Regions from separate parts of the Paenibacillus sp. FSL L8-0638 genome, predicted to be linked through region 1. Evidence: riboswitches for the same ligand, from Rfam matches in the RefSeq annotation. Region 1 holds a riboswitch; the other holds the start of a gene.

The links. Region 1 has a riboswitch for cyclic di-GMP ahead of MKY35_RS06010 (glycosyl hydrolase). Riboswitches for the same ligand answer to the same signal wherever they lie in the genome.
Region 2: another riboswitch for cyclic di-GMP. It lies ahead of MKY35_RS01985 (collagen binding domain-containing protein); the one in region 1 lies ahead of MKY35_RS06010 (glycosyl hydrolase).

Annotation. Positions count from the first base shown of each region.
Region 1 is NZ_CP151960.1:1,331,487-1,346,863, forward strand. Features, by position in the region: gene MKY35_RS05970 (oligosaccharide flippase family protein) at 1-44, shown strand, start outside; gene MKY35_RS05975 (glycosyltransferase family 2 protein) at 67-906, shown strand; gene MKY35_RS05980 (glycosyltransferase family 4 protein) at 893-2,080, shown strand; gene MKY35_RS05985 (glycosyltransferase family 4 protein) at 2,077-3,225, shown strand; gene MKY35_RS05990 (glycosyltransferase) at 3,254-4,354, shown strand; gene MKY35_RS05995 (UDP-glucose/GDP-mannose dehydrogenase family protein) at 4,360-5,688, shown strand; gene MKY35_RS06000 (hypothetical protein) at 5,932-6,078, shown strand; gene MKY35_RS06005 (sugar phosphate nucleotidyltransferase) at 6,333-7,709, shown strand; cyclic di-GMP riboswitch class I at 7,866-7,946, shown strand; gene MKY35_RS06010 (glycosyl hydrolase) at 7,960-9,561, shown strand; gene MKY35_RS06015 (hypothetical protein) at 9,610-11,907, shown strand; gene MKY35_RS06020 (hypothetical protein) at 12,217-12,399, shown strand; gene MKY35_RS06025 (helix-turn-helix transcriptional regulator) at 12,453-12,821, opposite strand; gene MKY35_RS06030 (Wzz/FepE/Etk N-terminal domain-containing protein) at 13,148-13,897, shown strand; gene MKY35_RS06035 (CpsD/CapB family tyrosine-protein kinase) at 13,878-14,564, shown strand; gene MKY35_RS06040 (sugar transferase) at 14,650-15,348, shown strand.
Region 2 is NZ_CP151960.1:443,394-458,770, reverse strand. Features, by position in the region: gene MKY35_RS02025 (copper resistance CopC/CopD family protein) at 1-1,709, shown strand, start outside; gene MKY35_RS02020 (DUF1775 domain-containing protein) at 1,765-2,511, shown strand; gene MKY35_RS02015 (stalk domain-containing protein) at 2,751-3,998, shown strand; gene MKY35_RS02010 (winged helix-turn-helix transcriptional regulator) at 4,098-4,481, opposite strand; gene MKY35_RS02005 (NAD(P)H-dependent oxidoreductase) at 4,670-5,344, shown strand; partial or broken gene MKY35_RS02000 (TIGR02328 family protein) at 5,447-5,826, opposite strand; gene MKY35_RS01995 (DUF445 domain-containing protein) at 5,860-7,116, opposite strand; gene MKY35_RS01990 (AraC family transcriptional regulator) at 7,711-8,592, shown strand; cyclic di-GMP riboswitch class I at 8,643-8,723, shown strand; gene MKY35_RS01985 (collagen binding domain-containing protein) at 8,918-12,427, shown strand; gene MKY35_RS01980 (class D sortase) at 12,544-13,206, shown strand; gene MKY35_RS01975 (cupin domain-containing protein) at 13,297-13,764, opposite strand; gene MKY35_RS01970 (amino acid ABC transporter ATP-binding protein) at 14,070-14,828, shown strand; gene MKY35_RS01965 (transporter substrate-binding domain-containing protein) at 14,871-15,377, shown strand, end outside.

The DNA of each region.
Region 1 (15,377 bases):
CAACGATGTCACACTACATCCGGAAAAAGCCAGTTAACGGTTAGATAAAGAAGGAGGCACCCGCTAATGAACCACATGTCTAGCGTTCCCGCGGACAACCGGATATCCGTAGTTATTATCGCTCAGGATGATGGCACTCGAATCACAGCCGCCATTAAATCCTGCAAGCCCTTTGCGGACGATATCGTCGTCATTGACGGAGGGAGCAAGGACAATACGATTCAGGTAGCTGAATCCTTGGGCTGTCGGGTGTTTTCTAACCCGTGGCCCGGTTATGCCAAGCAGCGCATGTTTGGTGTTGAAAAAGCGGAATTTGATTGGATATTCCTGATTGATACGGACGAAGTAGTGGATGCAGAGTTGCTTGGAGATTTGTTGAAAGTAAAGGAAACGCTCCACGATCCGGCCAAAGCATATTCCGTATTTCGGATTGGCGATTTTCTCGGCAAATGGATGAATAAAGGCGAATATCTGGTTCGTTTGTACAATCGTCGTATTTATGGCATTACGAATAGTCTTGTTCATGAAATGCCGGATGTAGCCTCTTCCCAGATTGTCAATCTGGAGGGTGTGTTATGGCACTACGGCTTCCGCAGCATCAGTGATCATATGACCCGTTTTAATAAATATACAGATCTGGAAGCAGAGACGGCGTTTAACAAAGGAAGATCCTTTCGGATGACCAGACTGTTGTGGCGGCCTCCTGCCCGCTTTGTGCAGAAGTATTTTGTCCAAGGCTTATACCGCAAGGGATTGGCGGGTTTTGCCGTAGCCGTTTTCTGGGTGATGTATGAGTTTCTCGTCTGCTTCAAGCATTATGAGCTAACCAAGCGGCGAAAAAAGATAGAAATCGTGGATGACGGACATACCGAGCAGAAAGGAGAAACCAGCTATGTCGTACAATAACGGATTTCGTATTGCGGCAACGGGGTTGAGCTGGCCGTCTTTGCAGCCAGGAGGCCTCAACACATATTTCCAATCGATCTGTGAGCAGCTTACGTTAGAGCGCAATACGTTGGATGCTCTAATCTGTAGTGACGAGCAGCCGCAAGCGCCCGATCGTATTCGGATTCATACGATTGGCAGCAAGCAGCAATCCATCTGGAAGCGCCGGGAGCTAATGCAAAAATATGCAGCAGAGTTGTTCGACAAGCAACCGATGGATATATTGTATTCCCATTTTGCTCCCTATAGTGTCGGGCCAGCGCTGGAGGCGAAAAAAAGAGGAATCCCGGTAGTTACCACCTTTCACGGACCGTGGACGGAGGAAATGAAGATTGAAGGACAGGGTATCAAGCATTTTCTAAAAACGACGTTGGCTAAATCCATTGAAATGAAGGCCTACGGTCTGTCGGATAAATTTATAGTGCTAAGCGAGACTTTTCGAGATATTTTGCATGAGCACTATAAGGTTCCACTCAGCAAAATTCACATTATTCCCGGAGCGGCGAATGTAGAAAGGTTCCACCCAGCAGAGGATCGGGGAGCAGTACGAGAGCGCCTGAATTTGCCGCAAAACGCGACGATTGTGCTAACCGTTCGTCGTCTTGTTAATCGAATGGGACTGCTACAGCTACTCGAAGCATGGCGACGAGTAACCGAGCGTCATCCTGATCATCTGCTGCTGATTGGAGGGAAGGGCCCCTTGATGGAGGAATTGGCTTCCAAGGTAGCGGAATACAATCTTCATAACCATGTAAGGTTGCTCGGTTATGTGTCGGATGAGGAGCTTCCACTGTACCATCAAGCATCGAATTTGTTCGTCGTACCTACACAGGCGCTGGAAGGTTTCGGTCTGATCACGGTGGAGGCAATGGCTTCGGGACTGCCAGTGCTGGCCACTCCTGTGGGCGGTAGCAAGGAAATTTTAAGGGGATTCCGTCCCGAGCTATTGTTCCAGGGAACGGACAGTGAAGCCATTGCTGAAGGGTTGCTGCGTGTGCTGGATCATCGTGAACTTCTACCGAATGCAAGGGAATGCCGGGACCATGTCCTGAGCAGATATACATGGGGACATGTAGCGGAGCAGGTGGAAGAGGTGTTCCGACAGGTCCTTGACAGAAAGGCGGCGGCGAAATGATGAGAGTAGCTTATATTGACCATACGGCAAGATGGAGCGGCGGCGAAGTCGCTTTGTATAACATACTGACGAATATCGGGGAACATATCGACCCGCTCGTTATTTTGGCAGAGGAGGGCGATTTGGCAGATCGGCTTCGGCAGCGTGATATTGATGTGCGCATCGTTCCATTGGACGATTCGATTCGCAATCGGGGACGGAACGCCGTGAATCTAGGTGCGCCTGCAGCAGCTTTTCGTTTGCTGGCATACGGTAGAAAACTTGCGCCCTTGCTGCGTGAGGAAAAGGTCGTGTGCGTTCACACGAACTCGCTCAAGTCTGCACTGTATGGTACAGTAGCTGCCAAATCGGCGAAGCTGCCCTTGATCTGGCATATCCGTGACCACATCGGTCCGCCGTATCTGAAGCCGATTGTAGCCAAAGGGATTCGGCTGATGTCCCGCTTTTTGCCCAACGGAGTGATTGCCAATTCCAAGTCCACGCTGAGTGCATTGGAGTTACCCCCGGACAAAAAGACGCTCGTCGTTTATTCCGCTTTTGCCAAAGCAATTACAGCACGTGACACGGCTGCGCATTCACGTGGTGATGACTCGTTTAACGTCGTATTGGTCGGCAGATTGGCGGAATGGAAGGGACAACATATTTTACTGGAGGCGGCACGTTCCTTTTTACCGGATCAGCGCGTGAAATTCTGGCTGGCTGGAGATGCATTGTTCGGAGAAGAGGAATACAAGCAACGATTAGAGTCCACGATGCGCGAATACGGGTTGGCTAATGTCAATCTGCTGGGGCACGTCGATGACATTCAAGGCCTGATGCAGCGTTGTGATTTGCTGATTCATACCTCTATTACACCAGAACCATTCGGTCAGGTCATTATTGAAGGCATGGCTGCTGGTCTCCCAGTGATTGCTTCCAATGAGGGTGGACCCAAGGAAACGGTGGTACCCCATGAAACCGGGCTGCTTATTGAACCGGGTGACCCGGCTAAGCTGGAAGAAGCCATCCGCTGGATGTTGGAGCATCCACAGGAACGTCAGCAGATGGGTGAGAGAGGGATGGAGCGGGTCAAGAAGCATTTTGTCATCGAGAACACAGTTAAGGATATAGTTCATTACTATAAGGGTTTGTTGGCAGGAGTCTGACCGACATTCGCGTTAAAGGATGATTTAGATGAAAATAGCGATAGCACACGATTACTTAATCCAAATGGGCGGAGCGGAAAGGGTAGTAGAGGTATTCCACGATATGTATCCGGAGGCTCCTATCTTCACAACGGTGTTCAGCGACGACCGCCTGTCGCGTAACTTGAAAGATGCGGATATTAGAGCCACTTGGCTACAAAAAGTCCCAGGAGTGAAGGCCAACTTCAAAGGAGTGCTGCCGCTATATCCCATCGCTATCCGTGATTTTGATTTTAGGGATTTCGATATTGTTTTAAGCTCCAGCAGTGCATTTATGAAAAGCATCCAGGTACCCAAACATACGTTTCACATTTGTTATTGTCACACACCGATGCGGTTTGCCTGGGATTACGATACATATATGGCCCGGCAGTCCAAATCCAACCTGCTCAAAAACATGCTAAAGCTGTACATGAACCGGTTGAAAACATGGGATGCCAAAACTTCGCGCAACGTAGACCAGTTTGTCGCCAACTCTTCGGTTGTTAAAAGAAGAATTTTGCACTATTACCAAAGGGATTCGGATGTCATTTTCCCACCTATTAATACATCCCGTTTTAAACGCGCTACAAACATCGGTGACTATTACCTGATCGTATCCCGATTGGTGTCCTACAAGCGCATCGATCTCGCGATCGAAGCATTCAAACGTAACGGTCTCAAGCTGCGCATTGTGGGTGAAGGACCAGATCGTAAACGACTCGAAGGTATGGCTGCCCCGAACATTGAGTTCCTCGGCAGGCTTGAGGACGAAGAGGTTAACAAGCTGATGGCAGAATGCCGAGCGCTCGTTTTTCCGGGCGAAGAGGACTTCGGTATTACGCCTTTGGAGGCGAATGCGGCCGGACGGCCTGTTATCGCTTTTCAGGGTGGGGGAGCGCTGGATACGATTGTTCCTCATGTGAACGGCGTATTTTTCCGCAAGCATCAAGTAGAGGATGTGCTAGAGGCCGTCGCAAAGGTCGAGCAGCATGCATGGAATGTGGACGATATCATTACCCATGCCCGCAAATTTGATGAAGATAACTTCAAGGATCAACTAAAAAAGTATGTAGAACAAGCCTATGTGAACTTTCTAAAAGGAGGATGAACGGAATGAAGCTGGCTGTAATTGGTACTGGATACGTTGGGCTCGTCTCGGGTGTATGTTTTGCGCAAAAAGGTAATGAGGTGATTTGTGTCGATCTGGAGCAGTACAAAATCGACATGTTGAACCGGGCAGAATCTCCGATTTATGAACCGGGTATTGAGGAATTGATCGCGCTGAATCTGGAAGCAGGTCGATTGGAGTTTACTTCGGATTTGGCTGATGCGGTACGCCGGTCGGATATCGTCATTTTGGCGGTAGGTACGCCTTCTCTGGCTAACGGCGAGGCGAACTTGTCCTACATTGAACAGGCGGCTGCTGATGTTGGGAAAGCCATGAACGGGTATAAGATTATTATGACCAAGAGTACTGTACCTGTCGGAACGAACGAAAAGATTAAGGACGTATTGGCTCGTCACACGAGTTTGTCTTTCGATATCGTATCTGCGCCGGAGTTTCTGAGAGAAGGCTCAGCCATCAATGATACGCTTCATCCGGATCGCATCATTATTGGTTTGGACAATACTGGATTGCGTGAAACAATGGTCACTCTGCATCAGGTGTTCACGGATAAAATCTATGTGACGGATATCCGTAGTGCTGAAATGATCAAATACGCGTCCAATGCGTTCCTGGCAACTAAAATTTCGTTTATTAACGAAATCGCTAATATTTGCGAAAAGGTTGGCGCCGATGTAACCTGTGTGGCTGATGGCATGGGTATGGACAAACGGATCGGCTCCTCTTTCCTACAAGCAGGGATCGGGTATGGTGGCTCTTGCTTTCCAAAAGACACAAATGCGCTTATCCAAATTGCGGGTAATGTAGACTATGAATTTAAGTTGTTGAAATCGGTGGTCGAGGTGAATACCGACCAGCGCTTTATGATTGTATCCAAGCTGCGTGAATCGCTGGGTCAACTGAACGGTGTGTCGATTGGCATTTGGGGCCTCGCCTTCAAGCCAAATACAGACGACATCCGCGAAGCTCCAGCACTGGAAATCGTAGAAACACTCATTCAGGCAGGCGCAATTGTCAAACTGTATGATCCCATTGCGATGGATAAATTCAAGGAGCACGTGGATCACCCGAATATTGTGTGGTGCTCATCCCCACAGCAAGCCGCCGAAGGTAGCGACGCTGTGTGCCTGTTGACCGATTGGGAAGAGTTCAAAAAGGTCGATCTCGTACAACTGGCCTCCCTTCTGCGCAAACCGGTTCTAATTGACGGTCGTAACGTATTCGCCGAGGAACAGATTCAAGGCTCCGGGCTGGAATACTATTCCGTGGGTCGTCCGCGGATGAGTGGGTGGAACAGAGATAAAGTGGAAGTTTAAAAAGTGACTGTGGTGGTGGGGGAGGCGCTGCGCGTGCAGATTGTTCTTCCGATTGCTGTTACCCCCGGATTTTCTTGATTGTGTAAAACATTCAAAGGTTAAAATCCGGGGGTAAAGGCAAACGCTGACGCTTCTTCAGAACAATTCTGCCCGCTCCGCTGCTTTCTGCCGTGGAGTCACAGTTTTTAAACTCCCACCTTATGGGATGGGAGTAGGAAGGGCGTATCGGAAGGAGCGGCACAGTTGAGGCCGCTCCTTCCGGTCAAGCGCCGCTGCGCCGCCTCTGTGGAGCAAGCACTACCATGCGGATACGCTATGCTGCTCCTGCGACGCAAAGACGCCATTGCTGTTGCCGAAGGCGTGAGATTTTTACAGGCTGACCGGACTTAATAATGTCCGGTCGCGCCTTTTGCAATAAACGGTATGATCGGCATGATGCATTTTTGAGTAGCGCAGGGGTGGATTTGAATCTGGAGAAGCGATAGCGTTCGCCTTTGGACCGGGATTCAAACCTATATACGATTTTATATAATCGAATGAATCCCGGTCCAACAGCGATCGTAAGATCAAATCCAGCCCGTAGCGGACTACTCAACCCTGCCCCATCCGATCACCCATACATTATAGAGAGGAAGTGGAGAGTTATGAAGCTCGTACTTTTGTCTGGTGGTTCCGGTAAAAGATTATGGCCTTTGTCCAACGATTCCCGTTCCAAACAATTTTTGAAGGTACTGGAGAGCCCGGAGGGGACTTCGGAATCCATGGTACAGCGGGTATGGAGACAATTGGGAGACAACGGATTATCAGAATCCTCGTTTATTGCGACAGGGAGAGCACAGGTCGAAATGATCCAGAGTCAGGTTGGGCCGAATACGCGTATCATTGTTGAGCCAGAACGCAGAGACACCTTTCCTGCGATTGCGCTGACAGCGACTTATTTATATTCCATTGCAGGTGTTTCACCTGATGAAATTGTAGCTATATTGCCTGTAGATCCTTATGTTGAGGATGCTTTCTTCGCCTCCGTAGCCCAACTGGAACATACGCTTCAGGAGAGTGAAGGCAAGCTTGCATTAATCGGGGTTGTCCCTTCCTATCCTTCAGAGAAATATGGTTACATTATTCCGAAAAACGATGCCACCCAAGGTAGCACTGGCTACCGCGAAGTGAGCCATTTTCAAGAGAAACCCGACCGGGAGCAGGCGGAGCGTCTGATTGAACGCAATGCTCTATGGAACTGCGGGGTTTTTGCGTTCAAATTAAGTTATTTGCTGGATATCTTGGCATCCAAGGGATTGCCGCTGAATTATGAAGAAATGCAAAAGCAATACGCATCTCTGGAAAAAATCAGTTTTGACTATGAAGTAGTCGAGAAGGAAAAGGATATTGTAGTTCTTCCATATGATGGTTTTTGGAAGGATTTGGGCACCTGGAATACGCTCACAGAGGAAATGTCTAATCAACAAGTGGGCAGAGGTGTAGTAACGGAGGATTGCGTCAATACGAGTCTTATTAACGAGTTGGACATTCCTGTGGCGATCATTGGAACGAATGATCTGATTGTAGCCGCTAGCCCGGATGGCATTCTTGTGACCAATAAGGCAGAAAGTCCTCGCATTAAAGAAGTGCTCAAGGCTCATGATCAGCGTCCAATGTATGAAGAACGTCGTTGGGGGCAGTATCGGGTTGTGGATTATGTCAAATATGACGAGGGTAACGAGGTATTGACCAAACGAATCCGCGTACGAAAAGGCAAAAATATCAGCTACCAGCTTCATTTCAAACGGAGTGAAATCTGGACCATTATTAGCGGTGAAGCGGAAATTATTTTGAATGAGAAGCTACACAAAGTAAAGGCTGGTGATGTAGTCCGCATTCCTGAAGGGACGAAGCATAGCATTTTGGCTGTGACCGATGTGGATTTTATTGAGGTGCAGACTGGCTCTGAATTGGTTGAAGAGGATATTGTCCGCTTTTGTATGGATTGGAATGAAATTTCCCGTCACCAATTTATCTCATAATTATTTTCGTAAAAACGAAAAAAAAGACGAATTCATGAAAATTCATGGCCCAAACTGTCGAATTTGGGCGAAAACCTGTAAATTCATGAACATGACCTATTAAATTTTGGTAAAATAAAGTCGATACTTAGGGTAAGAAGGAATCCAAACTCCTTCCAACGATAAACGCAGCCCTGTCGAAAGGCAGGTACGCAAAGCTAAAGGGCCTTCCACAAGGATGGCAGCCTGGCTACCGAAAGGAAGAGCGAAAGTGAGATTCAATTTTATTCCTCTGTATCGACTGATACGTCATGTACTCCCCGTTGTTATGCTTTTTTCATTGTTGCCCGTCGGTTTTGGTGATTCTCTGTCTGTGGCGAATGCCGCTTCATTACAACCTGTTAATTTGGACGCTTCTACTCAGGCCCGTGAACTATACAATTATTTACTCAACATCTCAGGGAAAAAAATAGTCACCGGTCAGCATGATTATTTGGAAAGTCCGGATGAATTAAGTAACAAGGTCCAAAAAATCAGTCAGGCATATGTAGGTGTACACGGCTATGAGATGGGAGCTATCTCTGGTCAATCTGACGCTACGGAAGCAGCACAACGTAAAAATGTCGTCGATAGTGCTATCCGTTGGGACAGATCCGGTGGTATTGTGACGATGACTTTTCATGAAGCGCTACCAGGTAGGCCACTGACTTGGGCCAATGTACAGGCGAAAGTAAGTCAGACAGAGTTCAACAAATACGTGACCCCAGGTACTACGCAGTATAACCTCCTCATTGCCGATCTGGATAAGGTAGCTGTATCGTTAAAGCAGCTTCGTGATGCAGGGGTTCCGGTTTTGTGGAGACCTTACCACGAGATGAATGGCGACTGGTTCTGGTGGGGAAACAAAAATAATTTCAATCAGCTATGGAATATCATGTACGACCGTTTTACCAATACACATCAATTGAACAATCTGCTGTGGGTATGGAGTCCGAATGCGCCCAATTCGTATACTGTCCCGTACACCCCGAAATACCCGGGGGATGACAAAGTGGACATCTTGGCAGTAGATATTTACAACAATGATTTTAAGCAAAGTCATTACGAAGGTCTGCTTGGGCTGGCACGGAATAAGCCGATTGCCATTGGGGAGCACGGTGAGATGCCTAGTTCTGAGGTGTTGCAGGCTCAACCTAAATGGGTATATTCCATGACTTGGGGCAAGATGCTGACTGAGAATAACACAACAAATCAAATTCAGGATTATATGAATGATTCGAGGAGTTTGACGCGGGATGATGTGAAGAATGGATTGGAAACGATTCAACCACCTGGGACAGATATACCGACCTTACCGGACGAGGGACAAAGTGAGCCTATCCCGGCTCCGCCAGTAGTGATCGTTCCCCCAGCTCCGACTCCTCCTTCTGTTCCTGATGTGGTATATGTGAATGGGTTGCGTGGCGAATATTTTAACAATATGAATTTGAATGGAAGTCCTGTTTTGATCCGTACAGATAGCAAGCTGGACTACAACTGGCGTGCCAATGCAGCTGACCCTAAGGTGAATGCCGATCAGTTCTCGGTTCGCTGGACGGGTAAAATCAAACCGCAATATAGCGAGACCTATACGTTCACCACGATATCCGATGATGGTATCCGTGTATGGGTAGACGGCAAGTTGGTGATTGACAGCTGGTTCAAACAAAGCTGGACAGAGCGTAAAGGCAGTATGACTTTGGAAGCAGGCAAAATGGTAGATTTAAAAGTAGAATACTATGATGAAAAAGGCGACGCGATGGCACGTCTAATGTGGGAAAGTCAGCATGAAGCGAAAGCGGTGATTCCCGGAAACGCTTTGTTTCTTCCTTGATTAATACTCTTTCCCGGTCCAAAAATTTGAGGAGAGAGGGTCGATCATATGATAAAAAAATGGTTATCCCATAGGTATACAGTAGTTTTATCTGGACTACTAGCGATCGTAGCTATAGCGATGATCGCTTGGTTTATATACACGCCTTCAAGAAGCGCAGAATTGCAGACGGATAAAGTAGCAGCTGCCAGTCCAGTATGGAAGCTGGGGCAGAGGGATGACTCTTCAGCGGAATTCAAAGGTGTGGTCGGCAGGGATAATATCGACATTTCTACAGCAGCTGCCTCTACCGAATCATCTGCTAAAGGAGCAATGTCAGCGTTGTCGGTAGCAGAAGAGAGTACAACAGTTCCGGTATTGCTCAGCAGTGGAGATATTCCTCCCGGTTTGAATGCGTCCACGAACCCTGAACTGACACTCCAGTATAAGCTGAATCAGATTCCTCCCAATGGTATGATATTCCGTGTTCGGATTTTAGATGCGGGCAAAGCAGTCCCACAAATGGCTGTATTTTCAAATCAACAGCTGTCCGGTATTATTCAGATTGCCGGAGTATCCGGTACTGGGAGTGCTTATAATTTCAAAAACAACTACGAGCTGTATATACCCAAAGAGCAATTGCAAAGCGGTGTTAACGTACTCAAGCTAAAGACAGCGCGCTGCCTATACTGCTCCTCTGCAGAAGATAAAAATGTGTGGTGGACTTGGGATGACTTGAGCTTGGAGACGTTAGCTTCACCTGCGACCGAACCGGTACACGGTAAATATATACTGACCGGAACAAATGTGAACAATAAAGAATTTTATTATGATCAGGGTGCAGTTAAGCATTTACCATACGTTCTCAAATGGCTGGGAATTGCTTATAGTGGCAATGTCATGAGGGTCACCTGTGCCAGCAATGTGGGCAAGGCATGTACAGACGTGGATGATTACTATCAAACGTTAAAGCAGTATAATATGCAATCGTCTGCTTTGTATTTATATACAGGTGATATCAAGCTGCAAAAAGATGGTTCTCTGCCAGAAACGGCCAAGCAAAAGTTGCGCGATTATGTAAAAAAATACGGTTCTTATCTTCAATATTATGAAGTAGATAACGAACCTGGATTATTTAATCGCTCCAAGGCGGTAAATCTGGCTGTAGCTAAGTGGTTGAATACGGAAGGGAAGCAATTGGCACCGCATCTCAAAACGGTAGCGCCGGGTTGGGCCTACTGGCCGACGTACTCTACCAAGGCGTGCAAAAATCAAACCGGAGGTACGCAAAAATGCGGTGATCCGGATGGATGGGAGCGAGACCCGGCGCAGCGTAAACAGCTGGAGGAAGTCACCGACCTGACCAACGGACACGCCTACGGTGAATCGTATAATGAAGAGGGCGGGGGCAGCTTCATTCAAAATTTGAAAACCTTCGGCGGTTCGAGCGACGGACTGGCGAAGAAGATGCTGAACACGGAGTTCGGTACCAATGATACGCATCGAGATAATCCAGATTACGGGGCTAGTCAGCCACAAGCAGCCGCATTCGACCGGATTATGCGTTCACAAATTGGGTTTGCCGATATGTTTATCCAGCACGCTGCTTTTTATAAAGATTATACGCTGTTTAAAACAGACTTCGATCTGCAAAGTCATAACCCGGCCAACACAGAAATTTATCCGTTCGGGCAGGGACAGGACACTCGTGTTAAGATCATGAGACGCTTGAGTCTAGCCTATGCCACGCATGGAAAACCTCTGACTTATACAGTGCTGAATCCAGAGGATACCAAGGATAAAATGGTGTATGTGCGTGCGGTGGATACGTCCAAGCTTAAACCGCTGGCAGGTAGCGGCGCTACTTCAAATAAATTGCTGGTGAATCTAGTGAATTTCGAATCCACCACGCAGACCGTTCGTGTACGGGTGACAATGCCGAATGCCGGTTTGTACACGGGTGAACGTTTTGGAGCGGGTTCCACTTACAGTCAGGCACAGCGTTCCATATCAGGGCTCAAGGCTTCTCCTGCCCTTGATTTTGAAGAAAAGCTGGGTCCTGGCGAAGCGGTACAATATATTTTGGAATTAAAAAGTACAGATCAGACCGCAGCTTCAGCTCCAACAGGGGTGAAGGCTGCCTCTGTTCAGGATGGAGCGGTAGAGATTAATTGGCTTCAGGCAGAAGGCGTATCTTCCTATGATGTGCTGCGTGCTGACGGAACCGACGGGGCCTATCAGGTGATTGCCTCGCAAGTAGCGGGAAGCACGTATACAGACCGCACGGTAAAAGCCGGAGGCCACTATGTCTACAAAGTCCGAGCGACCGGAGGTACTCAGGTTTCCCAGGCAGCCGAGGCCGCTTAATCAGATCGGAATGCATATAGGACCTTAGAGTTCGAATACCTAACATCATTTCGAAATAAAACAAAAAAGAACCTATCAGGAGAAAATAGGACCTGACAGGTTCTTTTTTGTTGGAAAATCGTTCTGATTTGCCAATACTTTACGTATAATGAAGAAAAAAATAAGAAAATCCTTTTTTATTCTCGTCATAAGACGACAACATTGCAGGTGTGTATTCATATATAATAGTTTTGTTCATGACTATACATACAAGGTTTGTGGGAAATTTCTTTCCGGTGACCAAGAATAATAAAGTGAGGTTAGTGCTGAATGAACAAGGAGACAGAATTAGGGGGGAACAACCCTCTTTTTCAAAACAACGTACAGAAAGCAGACAAAGCTGCCATCCACTTGGACATCCGGGACATTTTGCTCCAATGTGGGTTCACGATGCCAGAATGGCTAGAAAGCGACGCGGATGGAACCACATACCGGAAGGACAAGCGCGTGTAAATTCCAACGGCTGGTCTTACTTGAGCGAGACGTGAAGCAGTCGGCCGCTTTCTTTATTCCATCATTCGTTCCATTCGGACAAATGCAATAAAACGTTTGGCTTCTTCCTCAGACAAGGTGCGTCCATCAATGGTCAGGTTGAAACGTTGCAGAATATCCTCATCGGACAGTTCAAGCTGGTCCACAAATTCCCTCACATCTGAATCCAATATTGCCGCCGGATGGCTCGTACGTCCCACCAAGTAGTCAATCGTTACCCCGAAAATATCAGCGAGCTTGGTCAGGATCTCGAAATCTGGCTTGCGCCTATTTTTTTCATAGTGAGAAAGAGCTGCCCGCGTAATTCCGAGGGATTGTGCTAGTTCCTCTTGTTTTAATCCCTTATGTTCTCGTAATTCAGCGATGCGGGTGCCATAATTCATCCGTTTTTCCTCCTGAAGGCAAGGTTAAGAAAGGTAAAAAAGCAAGTTTACGCTTGACAAGATACGTTTTGTATCATAAATTAGTTATGTAAGTTACATAACGTATCTTTATTTAATAGTTTTCACTGATGTCTTCGTTTATATACCCTAAGAGGCCACCGATGATGAGCATTTTGTGCTTATTCGCTGGCTAGACCTTCTATGCGCTATTATACAACATTTTACTATAGATTAGAGGGTCATGCACCGTTCTTTTCCCCGTTATGCAGAGGATCAGTACAAGCGTTATTGCATCGAAAACAAGTCAATCAGGGAGGACTGGTCTTGTGCAGTTGAAAGAGTACATCCGTTTGATCCGTAAAAGAATGTGGTTGATTGGTAGCATCGTACTGCTAGTATGTACTGTAGTGGGCATAAAAAATATGTATTTTACCCCGCAGATTTATGAAGCTACCGCAAAGCTCATTATCAACCAGACGCCACGACCGGATCGTGCAGGTGTCGTCGATTACAGTGTAGTTCAAACGAATATAGCCTTAACGAACTCCTATAAGCAAATTATGATCTCCTCGGCGATTATGGATCAGGTGGTCGCCAGCTTCCCCGACCTTAAGGTCACTCCGTCAGCATTGGCGCAAAAATTAAGAGTGAACACCGCAGGTGATTCACAGGTCATGGATGTAACAATCCGCGATTTATCGTATACGAAGGCTGTGAAAACCGTCAATGCGGTAGCCAAAGTATTCAAACGGCAAATCCCCTCTATCATGAAAATGGACAATGTCACCATCCTAAGCGAAGCCAGTCTGAATGATCCAGCAGTTCCCGTGAACAGTAATGCCACTATACAGATATTTATTGCTTTTGCCACCTCTTTATTGTTGGGAATAGGCTTGGCGTTTTTGCTGGAGGTACTGGATGATACATTTAAGAATGAAGAGGATATTGAAATAGAACTCGGTCTGCCTACCCTAGCCCTGATTACGAAAATGAAAAAAGAAGATAAACGCTCTGACAGCTCCACTACAACTCCTAAACAGGTAGGTGAAGGGCAATATGCCGCGATTAATCAATAATCAGCTCGTTACATCCCTACATGCTCAGTCTTCCGTTTCGGAGGAGTACCGCATGCTTCGCACTAACATCCAGTTTTCTTCTATAGACGAGCCGATTGAGGTTATGATGGTGGCGTCCGCTCAGGCGGGTGAAGGCAGAACGGTCACAATTAGCAATTTGGCTGTAACCTATGCGCAAGAGGGGAAAAAGGTGCTGATTATGGATATGGATCTGCGCCGTTCCTCCTTGCACCATATGTTTGGTTTGCGTAATCATACAGGGCTGACACGGGTGCTTACCAATCAACAGGCATGGCAGGATGTGGTTCAGGAAACCGGGATTGACCATCTGCATGCAATTACAGCCGGACCGAACCCGCCCAATCCGTCCGAGATGCTCAGTTCCCGCAGAATGAATGCTCTGCTGGTTGAGCTGAAAGAACATTATGACGTGATCCTAATGGATACACCGCCGTTGCTGTCCTTTCCGGATGGCTTCATTATAAGCGCCATGTGTGACGGAGTCATTCTGGTGGTGCAGGCAGGGAAGGTCAAAAAGGATGTCGTCAAGAAAGCAAAAGCGAATTTGGAAAGAGTAAAGGCGCGCATTCTGGGCGTAGTACTTAATAATGTGAAGCGTTCGAATACCCGTGTCGAGCGGGGGATGGAGGAACGCAATCTGACATGAATAAAAAGGAGGAAAATGAGAGTATATAAAATTCTTTTAACAATGTATAAATAATACTTATTAATAAGGAGCGAGGTGATGAGACGTGTCTTCTTCCCGCTCGAATGAGGTCGAAGTGCGGGGTGCGTCAGTGGATGTTTATTCGGTCGCTCATGGGCTTGAACGGCGGCAAGGATGGAACGTATACCCGTTCGTGAAGCGAAGCATGGACATTATATTGTCTTTCATTGGAATCATCGTGCTATGCCCGGTATTTCTGCTTGTCATTTTGCTGATTAAGCTGGAGGACCCCAAAGGAAGTGCAATATTTTATCAAGTACGTATTGGAAAAAATGAGCGGCCGTTTCGCATGATCAAATTTCGTTCCATGGTGTCTGATGCCGAAGCCAGATTATCTGCACTGCTGGTGGAAAATGAAATTGAGGGTGCGATGTTCAAAATGCGGGACGATCCCCGAATTACCCGTGTGGGTCGCTTTCTTCGCAGAACAAGCATCGACGAGCTGCCACAACTGTTCAATGTACTGCGTGGGCAGATGAGTCTGGTAGGACCCAGACCCCCATTGCCAAGAGAGGTCCATGATTACACAGTGAGGGATAAGCTGCGTCTGACGGTTACACCGGGCTGCACTGGTTTATGGCAGATCAGCGGTCGTAATCATCTAAGCTTTAACCAGATGGTAGAACTGGATTTGGAGTACATATCCAGACGCAGTTTCCGCACAGATATGATTATTATGCTGAAAACATTTCGTGTGCTGCTAGGCTCCAAGGATGCGTATTAAAGTCTTTCATTTTCACGAAGAGGGTAGGG
Region 2 (15,377 bases), 890 kb from region 1:
TGTCCAGACCAGCCCGTGTGGCTTGTCTTTTATTGCTGTGTCTCCCCCTTCTGGTCCTGTTTCCTCACTCTTCGTGGGCTCATGCATTTGTCATTGAATCCAGTCCGACCGAAAATCAGGTTTTAGACAAGTCGCCTTCTCAGGTGACCATTACCTTCAATGAAGATTTGCAATCTGCCTTCATGTCGATCAAAGTGACCGACGAAACAGGCAAGCGGGTCGACACAGGAAAAGCACAGCTTGACCCGAATCACAAAGCCACCATGGAAATCCAATTGATCCCAGGGATGAAAAATGGAATTTACTCTGTTAGTTGGAGAGCTTTATCCTCAGACGGACATCCAGTTAATGGAGTTATTCCATTTCAAGTAGGCAGCGGTTCCAATGCGCCTACCCATCAAGCTACCGCACCTGAAGGCTCAGGGACATCACGAATCGACTTAATCGCTGTCCGTTGGTTTCTTTACATAGGACTATCGCTGCTTTTTGGAGCGATTTGTTTCCGGCTGTTCATCTTACCGAGCATAAGCCAAGACAAGAATCAAAGTGAACAGCATAAGCAAAATCAGCGGCCCTTTGAAACATCGCCCCGCTGGAATAAACTGCTATGGAGCGGCTACGGCATAACGTCTGCCGCCATTCTGATCAGCCTGCCACTTCAGGCTTCATGGGATGCCGGGGTTTCCATCAAGGAGGGCTTCTCACTCCCGATTCTGGGAGAAGCTCTCCAGTTTACTGGAGCCGGACAAATTTGGTTTATCCAGATGATTCTCGTGCTACTCCTAAGCGTAACGCTGATTTACGCGCTGGATTACAGCATTTCGAGTCGCCAGCACCGTCTTTGGGGCTACAGCTCGGCTCTCCTAACGCTATGCCTCATGCTGTCCAAGGCCTTTGTCGGTCATCCGGCAGCGGCTACCCATCCAGCTCCAGCCATTGCGGCGGACTTTGTCCATCTCGCGGCAGCAGCCTTTTGGATCGGCTCACTTGCCGTCATGGTCGTGTGCCTGCCGGTTGCCGGAGCAGAGTTGCCCGTATCCGAGCGGGCAACTCTGCGACAAGCCGCCTTGCGCCGCTTCGCCGGCTGGGGCATTGCTATGGTGGCGGCACTACTCGCCACCGGCATATATGGAGCCGTACTGTACATTCCGGCTCTCTCCATGCTGCTGAACACGTCCTATGGACTCGTTCTGCTCGGCAAGGCAGCGCTGCTGCTAGTCATGCTGGCCTTCGCCGCCAGCCAGTTCCGCAGCGCACGGCAAGCGGCGCCCAGCAAGCAAGCCGCCCGGGGATTGCGTGCCGAGTTGTCCGTCGGCCTGCTCGTGATGCTGTTGACTGCGGTGCTCACTCACCTGTCACCCGGTCAGGCACCTGCTGTACCGTTTGAGGAGACTCGCACTACGGGTGGATATAACGTTACCCTGGCAGTCAGCCCCAATGCTGTGGGCAGCAATGAATTTAAGGTATCCGTTCAGGATAGCAAGGGTGCTGCCGTTTCAGGAATCCAGCAGGTTACATTAACGCTAACTCCAGCAGACCCTGACCAAGATCAACAGGAATTTGTTCTACCCGTGAAGCAGCAACAGCCATTCCGCAGTCAGGAATTGATGACCTCCGAAGGAACATGGACGGTAAAGGTACATGCTCTGACGGCTTCACTCGATGGGGTTGATGCTGAATTCACCCTGCATGTAGGCCGTAAAAAATAATTATTTTATACTTCAGGATTTTGTGAAATCCTCACTTAAAAGGAGCGAATTGAATATGAATACAACAATTCAAACAGCAAAATCTAGATTTTCCAGGTTTGCGACCTCTGTGGGTCTAATCGCAGCGGGTGCCTTACTTTTTGCAGGTATGGCCAGTGCACATGTGACAGTCAAGCCTTCTGTTTCACAACCTAATGCGTGGGAAACGTACACATTGAAAGTACCCGTGGAAAAAAACATTCCAACCACCAAAGTCGCCTTGAAAATTCCGAAAGAGGTCGTTTTCAAACAATACGAGCCTGTACCGGATTGGAAGGTAGCCACCGAAAAAGACAGCTCTGGCAAAGTAATCACCGTGACCTGGACGACTGAAAAAGACGGCATTCAAGCAGGTCAATATCAGCGTTTCGGCTTTGTAGCGCAAAATGCAGACCAGAATACCGCAGCAGCCTGGGACGCCTTCCAGTATTACAGTGACGGAAGTATCGTGGAATGGACAGGCGACGAAGGAAGTAGCAATCCTCATTCCATTACCGAAATTACGACGGACGCCACGTCCGCAACCCCTGCCCCTGCCGCAGACAGCGGACACGATTCAGCGGGTACGGCAGCAGGGCACTCCAGCACAGATACGGCTAAAGATAGCAACCCCGCACCTGCTTCGAACAATGCTGTAGAAGCTGCACCTGCCGCTTCTGCTCCAGCCAGCTCTGCTGCACAAACGACAGCACTCGTTCTCTCAATCATTGCAGTCGTTCTTGGTGCCGCAGCTGTCGGCATTGCACTCAAGCGCCGCAAGTAATCTGGGTTACGTATAAAATTAAGAGCGTTTTAAAAAGAAAAAGCTGATACCTATTTAAAAGGTGTCAGCTTTTTTTGCATGAAAGAAAACGATTAATATTCAGCTTTAATACATACTCAGATTTATCTCATCCTATCATTTCACATTCACCTTTCTATCATTTTTTTGGTAAAATAGGTAGAACCCTCACGATTCTAACATGATAGCATTGCAATCTATTGAGCATAGGAGATCATAGGATGAAAATCGTAAATAAGGCTCTGTTATCTAGTGCTATTTTTCTGAGTACCACAGTGGGCATCTATAGCCCCTTGGCACAAGCTGAAGCCGGCAAGATCAGCATTATGCTGGACGGATATGCATTACCGTTCCCTGTACAACCTGCCATGATGAACGGCACGACCATGGTTCCCTTTCGTGCGATTTCTGAGGCTCTTGGCATTACAGTGAAATGGGATCAAGCCAGCCAAAGCATCACTGCTACCAAGGCGCAAGGCTCTTCTACCAAGCAGGTGGTTCTAAAGATGGGTAGCCGCAATGCCACAGTGGACGGACAAACGGTTCAACTAACAGCCGCTCCGCAAACCGTGCACGGCAGCACCATGATTCCGCTGGGCTTTTTCGGGCAGCAGTTTGGAGCCACGGTGAACTGGAACCAGGGAACACGGACGGTCTCCATTACATCGCCTCGTGAATCGATGTATACAGTAGGCTTCTATGCGCTGTCTTCCTTTGACCAAAAATCCAAAATACCGGATTTTAACGCCGTTGCCTTCGGCTGGAGTCGAATTGATACGAACGGACAATTTACCACAAACGGCAAAGAATACAAATGGCCTCAAGCCGCTGGAACTGTAACGCCAGAGTCCATTGTGCAGGAGGCAGACAGCCAGGGGACTTCCCCTTACCTGATGGTCTATTCCGGAGATGGCAATCACGAGCTGACCAAAGTTTTGGAAAATGCGCAGCTTCAAGAACAAACCATTTCCCAAATTGTCAGCACCGCCACCGACAAACAATTTAAAGGCATTACGCTAGACCTGGAAGGATTGGGCTGGAGCGGCGACAAAGCCAAAGCTCGTTCAGACTACAACACCTTTATTAAAAAGCTATCGACCAAAGCGCATCAGGCCGGGCTCAAGCTCACCGTCGTTCTGCATCCGCTGAACAGTTCTTACTCTGGCTATGACTACAAAACGCTGGGCAATCTGGCGGACGATCTGATCATCATGGCTTATGATTACGGACAAAAGGCTACACCTGAGCCTTTGGAAAAAGTGGATGAAGCCATCCAACTGGCCTTGAAGGAAACCTCGCGGGACAAGCTCATTTTGGGGATTTCGATGGGTAGCGAAAAAGACAGCACCGTTAACGCCAAGATCGGTTTAGCCAAACGTTATGACCTCAAAGGAATCGCTATCTGGCGCTTGGGCATCATTGGAGAAACGGCCTGGGCGCAGATGAACGAAGCCATCGAGTTTAAATAAGTGTACATTTTATCCAAGTAAAACCGACCTTATTTCGCCCGCCAGATGATTTCTTATGCGTCTTCTATGAAATCATCTGGCGGGCTTTCTTCATTCCCTTTAACAAAAGTGCTTGCCTGATTTGGAAGTTGTCGTCACAGGCTCGCAACCCTGTTCTCCATAGAAGATCCCCCAGTCTCTCATAAAATCCAGCAACGGCCTTAACGTATCTCCTAACGGGGTAAGCGAGTATTCCACACGCGGTGGGTTCTCATTATAAATTTCACGGTGCACAATGCCATCTCTCTCCAATTCGCGCAACTGCAAGGTTAGCATCCGCTGTGTAATATTGGGCAAGGTCCGTCGAATTTCGTTATAGCGCCGCGGTCCTGTGGTCAAATGATACAAGATGACTCCCTTCCATTTGCCGCCTATAACCCCGACGGTTTTCGCTACCGGACATCCAAAATTAACGCTAACTGCATGTTCCATCTCCTGTGCCATGTATACCCTTCTTTCTGTAGAATGTGTAAACCAATAGCCCCAGACGTATGACAAGGAACAAATATGTGCGTACTTGTTCCCTGCAAAAACTTTCTATATGATAACTATATATTCGATATCAGCTCTCATTATAGTAGCAGAAAACCCATAGAGCACCAACTAAACCCATACCCAAAGGAGTACATTTTATGTCTAATACATCAGCTAAAAAACAGGAAATTCTGGACGCCTTTCTGTTCAGACACGCCACGAAAGAATTTGATCCCAATCGCATCATACCGGAAGAGGACTTTCAGTTCATTCTCGAAACCGGGCGACTTTCTCCAAGCTCCGTCGGTTTTGAACCATGGCAGTTTGTAGTTGTACAAAATCAGGCATTAAGAGAAAAGCTGGCTGCGGTTTCCAGCGGTGGTCAAAAGCAGATTCCTGCGGCTAGCCACGTCATCCTGATTTTGGCGCGCAAGGATGTTCGTTATGATTCTCCTTACGTGGAGTATATGTATAAAGAGGTTAAAGGTATGTCTGAGGAGGAATTTGCCTCACTGCCAGGCCGCTATAAGATTTTCCAGGGTGAAAGTCAACGCCTGCTGGAAAACGAACGTACGCTATTTGACTGGGCTTCCAAGCAAACCTATATTGCCTTAGGCAATATGATGACCGCGGCGGCTCAGATCGGTATTGATTCCTGTCCGATTGAGGGTTTTAACTACGATCAGGTGCATGCCATTTTGGAGGAAGAAGGACTGCTGGAGAACGGGCTGCTCGATATTTCAGTCATTGCTGCCTTCGGTTATCGCGCTCATGAACCCAAACGGGAAAAATCCAGACAACCCCTGGAAAAGGTCACACGCTGGATTCTGTAATCTAATATCCCGATTCTCTCCCAAACGCTGAACATTGAAGCATCAAAAAAGCGGGCTTGCGGCACTTCATCTGAATGATGAACCTACCGCAGCCCGTCTTTTTTAGGTCACTTCAATTTCTATTAAAATCCCCTTGGAAGCCAGGTTATCCAGGCACTCCTTCATATACTCATCGTCATGCTCCACATATGCACCCGCGCCTGCCAGTTCCTCACCCAGCTCTGCCCCCAAGGCTCACACTGCTTACCGCGATACAAAGGCTGTTCCCATAGTGGGTCAACATTGTACCCTCTGCTTTTCATTTCGTCCATAATGAGCCTATGATAGCGCACCAGCAGCATGGGGTGATAATCGAACACATAATTCACGGTGGCGTGTGGCTTGCCCCACCCATTCCCGCGCAGGGCACAGCACTCACGATGTTGCCCCAGCAGTTGCGGACGGGGTAACTTGTCGATTAAATGTTCATGCCAAAGCCTCATGCTTCCACAACCCTATCTGTAGCTTTTTCTGATCTATTGGATTAGCATACGGATACCTGTCAGCACAATGCCGATCAGGAAGCCTGTAACTGCGCCATTAATACGTATCCACTGCAAATCCTGTCCCAGTTTGTCCTCCATCAGTGCAATCAGGGATTTGTTATCCATTTTGTCTACATTTTCGCGCACCAAGTTACCAATCCGACTATGGTTGGCTTCCACCAGTCCAGTAATACCTTCCACAATTCGCACATTGATCTTGTCCAGCAGCTCGGTATTCCTTCTTAAATCAGTCAACATTCGATCCAATAGCGGTAAAATATAGGTCTGCACATAGCTTCCGTCTTCCATGTAGTCCAATAAGCGTATACGCAGTTCCTCCATTTTTCCCAGAACCGACGCATCACCTTCCCAGGCTTCAACAAGGCTATCCTTCCAGCCGTTCAACCCTTCCTGAACCGTATCTTTCGTCGCCAATCGGGTCACCTGTGTTCTTAGACCATCCAGCACGGCCTGACGGCGCGGGTGCTCTTCCCTTTGCAGTTCTGCTACCTGATCCAGCAAAAAATGACGAATCATTTCACCCATACGCTCTTCGTTCAGATAGCCGAGGAATGCGTTCAAGGCAAACTGCATCAGTCCGCTCACCTGCAAACCGCTGACAGCCTGCATACCTAAGGTACCCAGCGTATAGCCCGTTTCGGGTCGCAAAAGCCAGGACTCGGCTTGTTCCAGCGTGTAATCCAGCGCGCGGCGATCATAGCCCTTCTCGCTGGTCTGACGAGCAAGCGCCTCCAGCAGCGGTCCGGCGTCAAAATCAGTCACCTGCCGCTTGAGCTCTGCCACGATGACCGGAGCCAATTCCGCGAGCGGGAGCGACTGGACGAGCCGCTTGGCAAGAATATCTATGGATGCCGCCGCCTCCGGCGTGCGCAAACCTTTTTCCACACCACCCAGCACCAAATCGGCCAAACGAATATCTGCAATTTTAGACGCGATGCTGTCTTTGTTTAGCAAGTTATTTTCCACCGTACTCACCAAGGCATTTGTGAGCTTGTCCCTATTTTTAGGAAGCAGCGCGGTATGTGGTATCGGAATGCCTAGCGGATGACGGAACAAAGCAGTGACAGCGAACCAGTCCGCCAGTCCCCCTACAAGTCCTGCCTCAAAAGCTCCGGCTAACAAACGAGCCCAGCCATATTGCTGGAAGGGCAATGTGGCTGCAAAGCCTGCCCCTAGAATAACGAGCGACCAAGCCGCTGCGGTTTTCGTATTTTTGGGTTTTCCCATCCTGTAATCCTCCAAACTGACTGTCGAGTAAGTAAAACACTATACCTGTATTACCCATCATATCATTGCCCGTGTCATTTCCAAAGTTGAAAGCACTCTTGATGAAACGCGCAAGGCCACTTTTTGCGTAATTTTTTATGCATATATCTCTCTTTTTTACATTCATGTTCGTGAACTAAATCACAACACTGGGCCCAAAATCTCATTTTTAATAATAAGCCTTACGAACCATTTTATCAGAACCAAGTCCTAAATTTCTTAAACCGAAAGGAGAAGTGAAGGGAAAAGTTGAATGGGCATGTAAGATATCTTTTTCAGCACTAATTCTATCTTTGACCCCAGAAAGGATTTGAATCTATGATGACCTCAGAATTCTTTCAACAATATTCGACCTTTTATACGGATGATCAGGTTAGATGTCCATAAGAGCGAGGCTTCTATAAAACTTACAAACATAATTTGATATATAGACATATTTCATGTGATAAAATAAACTTTTATATATAGTAAATCATGTTTAATCAGCCATTATATATTGGTTAAATCAAACCAAGATAAGCTAGATAAAATTGCTTCTTTGTAAAGGAATTGAATATGACAACAGACCAAAAAAACAACGAGGGCCTCTGGAACGGCGAACCTGTCGTAATTGTGCGCACTCCCTCCGCTTTTGCCAAGCAATCCCTTTTATATATTCAGGAACTAGGCTACTTCCAAAAAACTTCTGCTTTTACGGTGGAAAGAAAAGAACTCGCCTCTTTTTTGCTTGTTTTCACGTTGTCTGGCAAGGGAGAATTACTATACCGGGACAAGAAATATATTTTAAAGCCTCATGATTTGTTTTTTATTAACTGTGAGGAGTATGTGCAATATAGCACCTCCGGTCATGAAGCCTGGGAGTTTATCAGCTTATACCTGTACGGCAACCTGATCGGAAACTTTTACGAACAATTTGCCAAGCATAATAAACCGGTAATATCCATGCATAATCCGTATATTATATTGGACAAACTGCATGCTCTGATTTGTGGGCAGTCTGACAGAAGTCTTTCCGCTGAACTGCTAACGTCCAGGCTCATTGGTGAAATACTGATGTGCATCTTGCAGCATCCCTATGATCACCAGCATGTGAACGCTGAAACCCTCAGCGAAGTACGTCGGGTACAGCAATATTTGGATCAGTCCTACTGTGAGCGAATAACACTGGACTCGCTGGCAGACATGTTTGAATTAAACAAGTTTAATCTGGCTAAAAATTTCAAAAAGCAGATCGGTTTCTCTCCGATTGATTATCTCATTAATGTCCGTATCACAGCCGCTCAAAGCTGGCTTAAAACCAGTGACATGTCCATTGTGGATATCGCAAGGTACGTAGGGATTCCCAATACGAGTCATTTTATTAACCTGTTCAAGGAGCATGTAGGAGAAACACCTCATTCCTTCCGCAAAAAGTGGGGGAACCGTTCCAAGCTGTAAATGAGAGGTTACATGAAATCAGTTTGATAGATGATAGACGCACAAGCTATTCAAGTTAATGGCAAAGCTGTCGAAAGGCAGTGACGCAAAACTATAGGGCCTTCCTATCCGGATGGCAGCCAGCTACCAGATGAACGAGCTTTTTATTATGCCCTTTTTTACATAGATCCACCACAAATTGCTATGCCTATCTCGAAAAAAGCCCTGATCGCTATGATCAGGGCTTTTTTTCTATTGGGATAGTCATGTCAGCCTAGCATGCTGAATATACTAATTTCGAACGAAGCATTGCCATATTACGATGAATAGGAGAATCACTTGGAGCATGAGAACAAAAATAAATGTAATGATCATTGCCTTATTGCTCATTGTCCAAAGCTTTTTCAACGCAACATTGGCTTACGCAGATGCTCCAGCCCCAGAACTGCCGCAGAGTGCTGTATCCGATCCTACACATACCGTTACGGATGCTGTATACGGCGTCCCGAACCTTGAACCTCCCAGGGAGATTCCTTCAAACACGCCCCCCTTCGTTCAAGGAGCAGTCAGTTCAAAATCTCAACATGATGCAACTCCGCAGAGCATACTAACGAAGTTGAGCCTGACCGACGAATCAGGGCATGTCATTGATGCGGTATATAGTCCCGACAGCCAATTCGACATCGGATCAGCCATCCAACTAGGCTATGAATGGGAGCTTCCTGACAATACCTATAAGTCAGGAGACACTTTCACCTTTCACTTACCAGAACAGTTTGTCATCTACACTGATATCTCATCTCCGTTAGTCACTACCGACGGAACCGTGGGATACTTCACAGTAGACCGTCAGGGCAAGGTGATCATGACCTTTAACCCATATGTAGAGAATCATTCCAATGTCAGCGGCAAACTGCAAATCAAAACCGAGTTTACAAAAGAAATAGTGAAAGGTAGTACAGAGGTCATCATTGCGATTCCGATCAAAGGCGGGGTGCAAACGGTCATCGTGAATGTAAAACCCCAGTCAGGGCCGACCCTAAGCAAACAAGGGAAACTAGCTGGCACAAATCAGATCGACTGGACCATTGATGTGAACAAACAGCTAAACACCGTAAAGCATGCCTTCATCACCGATCCAATTCCTTTAGGACTGGAACTCAGAAGAGACTCTATCCGGCTCTATCATCTCCAAGTCAATATCGACGGATCGACCGTTGTTCGAGACCTAGTAAATGCGAGTGAATATGCCATTGAAGCAGATCAAGCCGGGACAGGGTTTCTGATTCGTTTTCAAGACGATAGCATGAACACGGCCTACCAGATTCAATATTCCACGCGCATTACTGGCGACGAAACTCGTTTTTCCAACACAGCAACGCTTTCAGGAGATGCGATAGAGAACGTTGCTGCTACCGCTACTGTTCAGGTAGAACGTGGTGAGTTTTTGTCCAAAAAGGTTGAAAAATATGATCATGCCACACAAACACTCTCGTGGGCCATACGATACAACTTCGGCGAGACAAAAATCCCCGAAGCCAAAGCTCTTTTAATTGATCATTTCAACAAAACTCAGGAATTGCTGCCCGGTTCTTTGAAAGTATTTAAAGGAAACACGCTGGAGGAACTCCCATCGTGGGCGTATAGTGTCATCCCAGTTGATTATCCGGACCGCAACGGCTTCAAACTTCAATTTAACTTTGACGTAGATTCAGCCTATACCATCCGATACCAGACTCAAGCCAGAGGCCGTGTCTATGAAAATGGAAAAGTTATAAACATCATAACCTCAGATGGAATCCAGAAGATCGTATCGACAGAAATCACAAGCGGAGTTATGACTAAAATGTATGACACACCCAATTACAACACCAAAATCATACCTTGGGTGATTACCATTAATACAGACTTGTACACCATGAAAAATATTGTCATTCACGATGTGTTTCCAAACGGGGGCTTGGCCTTGTTGCCGGACACCCTGAAAATTCAAAGTGTTGACGGAACAACGGAGCTACGTGCGCCCACGGATTATGAGCTGATTCCGCTATCACAGGACTATAAACAAGGATTTACGCTCAAATTTCATAAAACCATTCATAAAGCTTATACGATCAAGTATTCAACCACCTATAACAATGACTGGAAAACGGATACGACGAAGCCTGAGTTTCGTAATAAATCCATTATAGAATACCAGTTTGAAGACGGAGAAACATCATCGCATGCCGTGGAGTGCCCGATCTGGCCGGACTTTATGACACAACGAAACGGTGCCAAGCAAGGAAGCTATAATGCGACCTCCAAACTCATTACCTGGGACATTAAAGCCAACTACAATCGCAAGATCCTAAATCACGCGGAAGTGAGAGACCCCTTGCTGCAAGGTCAGAAGTTACTGCCCGGCTCCGTGAAAGTACACGATATGACCTTGCTGGGATGGTGGGATGGCGTACAAAAAGGGGCTGAAATCCCGGCAGATCAATACACCATTATCCCTCCCTCCGAGCAAAATGGGAATGAATTGCGTATCCAGTTCAAGGAGCAGATACAGACTCCCTACTGGATTACCTTTCAAACTTCATTGGTAGGAGAACTAATTGACAAGGAAATTCATAATCAAGCCCTTCTACTGGATGGACAAAAAACAGTCTCCCAATGGGCAGCGCAAGTCACGGTACCTCATGGTGGAGAATATGTATCTAAAGTCGGTACACAAAATGGAAATAAGATCGACTGGAGCATCCGCATCAATGAAGGACAGTCACATGTATCCAACGCTAAAATTATAGATCAGCCTAGCAGCAATCAAATCTTAATCGAGGATTCCTTTCATTTGTACTCTACAATCATCGCTGCCAACGGAAATACCACCAAGGGCACCGAGTTGATTAGAAACCAAGATTACAAGCTGTATATCAAAACAGATGCTCAAGGCCAGCAAACGTTTGAACTTACTTTTGCCAAGGATATTTCCTCTGCTTTTATTCTTGAATACCAATCATTCATTCATGCTGAGGACAAAGCCAAAGTGAGTAATAAGGTTGCCTTTGAGGGGGATCGCCTGACGACAGAGATGCGGGAAACCAGCCAGGAAATCATCGTACGAACGTCTTCCGGCTCCGGTTCCGGCGGGGGTGTGACCGAAAGTCTTGAGTTGACCAAGGTAGACCAGGATATGCCTGAGAAGGTGCTGCCTGGCGCACAGTTTGCGCTCTATGATAAAGGTCAAAAAAGAGCCCCTCTCATTCAGACCACCAATCAGGAAGGCAAAATCATCTTTTCCTCCTTGCTTCATGACGATTACATCTTAGAGGAATTGGCAGCACCGGAGGGCTATAAAATCACCGAGAGCAAGCTTGAGATCAAAATAGACGCAACACTGCGACAAAGCTCTGGTGTAAAAAAGATTGTGATCACCAACCGTAAAGAAAAGAAAAACGAACCAGGAACGCCTACTCATCCAGACCCGTCACCCCCGTCTGGAGGCTCAGGTAAGAAACATGACAGAGATCCGGAAATACCCGATACTCCGTCTGTAACCGTTCCTCCGTCATTGCCAATGTCTCCGGAGGACATAGCCCTTCTACAGGAGGAACCTGCACCTATACCGCCGGAGCCGCCAGCCGTCATGCCTCATCAAGATCCTTCTCCTCCGGTGGATTCGAAAGACGATCCCGAACCTAAGATCCGTGTCAAGGTTCCCGGGAAAGAGCCAGAAGAGCCAGAGGATCCACCTGCTGTACATCAGTTGCCCCAAACAGGTGAAAGCAGCCCCGTTCCGTTCTATTTGACAGGCATAGCGTTGGTTATGTGGGGCGTATTGTTGAAATTCAGACGGACGAACAAAAAATAAAATGGATCACCTGCCCTGATCTCTCGCCTCATTCCATTTCCGATTGGAATGAGCCGGGAATGGGGCATTTTTCAAAAAAATATGTATAATCCGTACTTTGCTTAGGGGAGGCGAGATTGCTGAGTCTGCGTAAACTTTCCTACGTATTTATTTTGTTAGGCTTACTTTTTATTTTGTTTCCTAAAGCGACGGAATGGAATGAGGATCGGGAACAAAGCAAGCTATTAAAAGCAGCAGAACTACCATCAGGAAAAAGCGACGCGCTATGGACCCCCAGTCTTACGGACAGCTATGCTCGCTTGTCCACTCGTCTTACGGAAGTCCCGGTTCGTGAAACACGACAAAATGCTTCCCCACCCCCTGTTACCATTGGAAGCGCTAATGAAACTCCCATAGCCACTATTAGTATAAGTCGTATTGCTTTAAAGCTCCCTGTATTGGAAGGCGCAACGAGGATAAATATGAGACACGCGGCTGTACATATGCCGGAAACGGGGACGCTGGGACAAGCGGGGAATGCCGCCATTGCTGCTCATCGAGCCCGCACCTCTGGACGTTTATTTAATCGTCTAAATGAATTGAAGATCGGCGATAAGATTGTTGTTAACACTCGGGGTAACCAATATGTATATAGCGTTTATAGCCTGAAGGTGGTCGATCCTACGGACGTGTCTGTTCTGAAAAGCTTCAAAAAACAAAAGCTGCTCACGCTGATTACATGTGACCCTCTCATAAATCCCACCCATCGTCTCATTGTTCAGGCCAAACTAAGCACCTAAAGCCAATTAAAGCGCCTATTTTTATGAGTAAAAATAAATCAGGCGGGCCATTCCTGTTCACTTACAGAAATATACCCGCCAATGTTCACATTACGATTCAGTTGGATTCTTGGCAATCAACTTGAAATCATCAAAGTGGAATCCTGGTGCAACCACACAGGTTACCAGTACGGGCTCATCCCCAAGCGGACGTGCCGTTTGCCATACTGCTCCTGGGACGAGTGCTTGTGGATGCTGTCCTGCCTCCACATCTGCACCAACAATAATCACAGTTTCTTCACCAGGCTCTTCTCCGCTTCCACCCAATTTCAACTCTACAGGGCTTCCGCTATGATATAACCACAGCTCATCAGAATGGACCACGTGCCACTCGGAGAACTCGCCCGGATGCAGCAAGAAATACGTAGACGAAGCTGCAAAGCGCGGACCAGAATACACATCCGGCAGTACAGGCTTCGGAATTTGAAAATGGGCCTTCCACATCTCTTTGTACCAGCCGCCTTCTGGATGGGGCTCCATGCCCAATGCCGTGACTAGCGGTGAAATAGCTTTCGTCATTGTCTAACCTTCCTTTACCCTAAATTCCTTCTTCCCTACTGTAAAACATAGCGTTGCTTTTGTCACGTTTCACCCTTGGCTTGTCGGGGATCAATAATTTATGTGAAATTTATTAACATAAAAATACGGATATTTACTCATTTTCATCATATAAATAATAGTTTACTAGTGAAAATCACACCAAAATACATTACACGTAAAGTTTTATGACATAAAATCTTGTTTTTTATTGTAAGCTTATAGTATCATGAGAGAAATTTTTAAATTCTAATAGAGCTTGGTCATGTCAATCCGTCTACTAAGCTATGTATCCAAGCCTAAAAGGGGTGAGCTCTCTGATCCAGTTTCGCAATGTCAACAAGCATTACGGTCACTTTCATGTACTCAAAGACATTAATCTTCAGATTAAGGAGGGCGAGGTCGTCGTCATCATCGGTCCCTCCGGCTCGGGTAAAAGCACCCTGCTTCGCTGCATCAATCGTCTAGAAACGATATCGGATGGGGAACTAATCGTTAACGAGATCCCTGTACATGACAAAAAGATTGATATTAATGCCTTCCGTCGCAATATCGGGATGGTATTCCAGCATTTCAATCTGTATCCCCACAAAAAGGTAATTGAAAACATTGTACTGGCACCTATGAAGGTACTGGGCATCTCGAAAGAAGAAGCTACTCAAACAGCCATCACTTATCTTAAGCGCGTCGGAATCGAGGAAAAGGCACAGAGCTACCCCGCCCAATTGTCCGGTGGACAGCAGCAGCGGGTCGCGATCGCCCGCGGGCTCGCGATGAATCCAAAAATTATGTTGTTTGACGAGCCTACCTCAGCTCTTGATCCCGAAACGATCGGAGAGGTACTGGATGTTATGCGCTCGCTCGCCCATCAGGGCATCACAATGGTCATTGTCACTCATGAAATGGGCTTTGCACGTGAAGTGGCGGACCGCGTGATTTTTATGGACAAAGGACAGATTTTGGAAGACAGCCAACCTGCCGAATTTTTTCAGAATCCGGGTGAGGAACGGGCCCGCCTGTTCCTGAGCCGTCTGATTCATCATTAAACAGACTACCAATGTAGCGTAAATCGAAAGGGGAATGTTCTGATGAGAAAAAGATTTCAATGGAGTACTTTGGTGCTGGTAGCTTTATCTTGTCTGCTCGTCTTGGCAGGCTGTGGAGGCAAAGAAGGAGCGGCAACGTCGGGAAATGAGCCGGCAGCAGCCAACGGGCTGGAAGCGATCAAACAGCGTGGCAAACTAGTCGTTGGTGTGAAATACGATACCAAGCTGTTCGGACTGAAAGACCCGGCTAGCGGAAAAGTAGAAGGCTTTGATATCGACATCGCCAAGGCTGTAGCCAAACATATTTTTGGCGATGAAACCAAACTTGAACTAAAAGAAGTCACGTCCAAAACACGAATCACCTTATTGCAAAACGGGGACATCGACGCCATTATCGCGACGATGACCATTTCGGATGAACGTAAAAAGCAGGTTGATTTTAGCGACGTCTATTTTAACGCCGGGCAATCTCTACTCGTGAAAAAGGGGAGCCCCATCACCGGGCTGGAGTCCCTGACCCCGAATACCAAGGTGCTCGCCGTGAAAGGC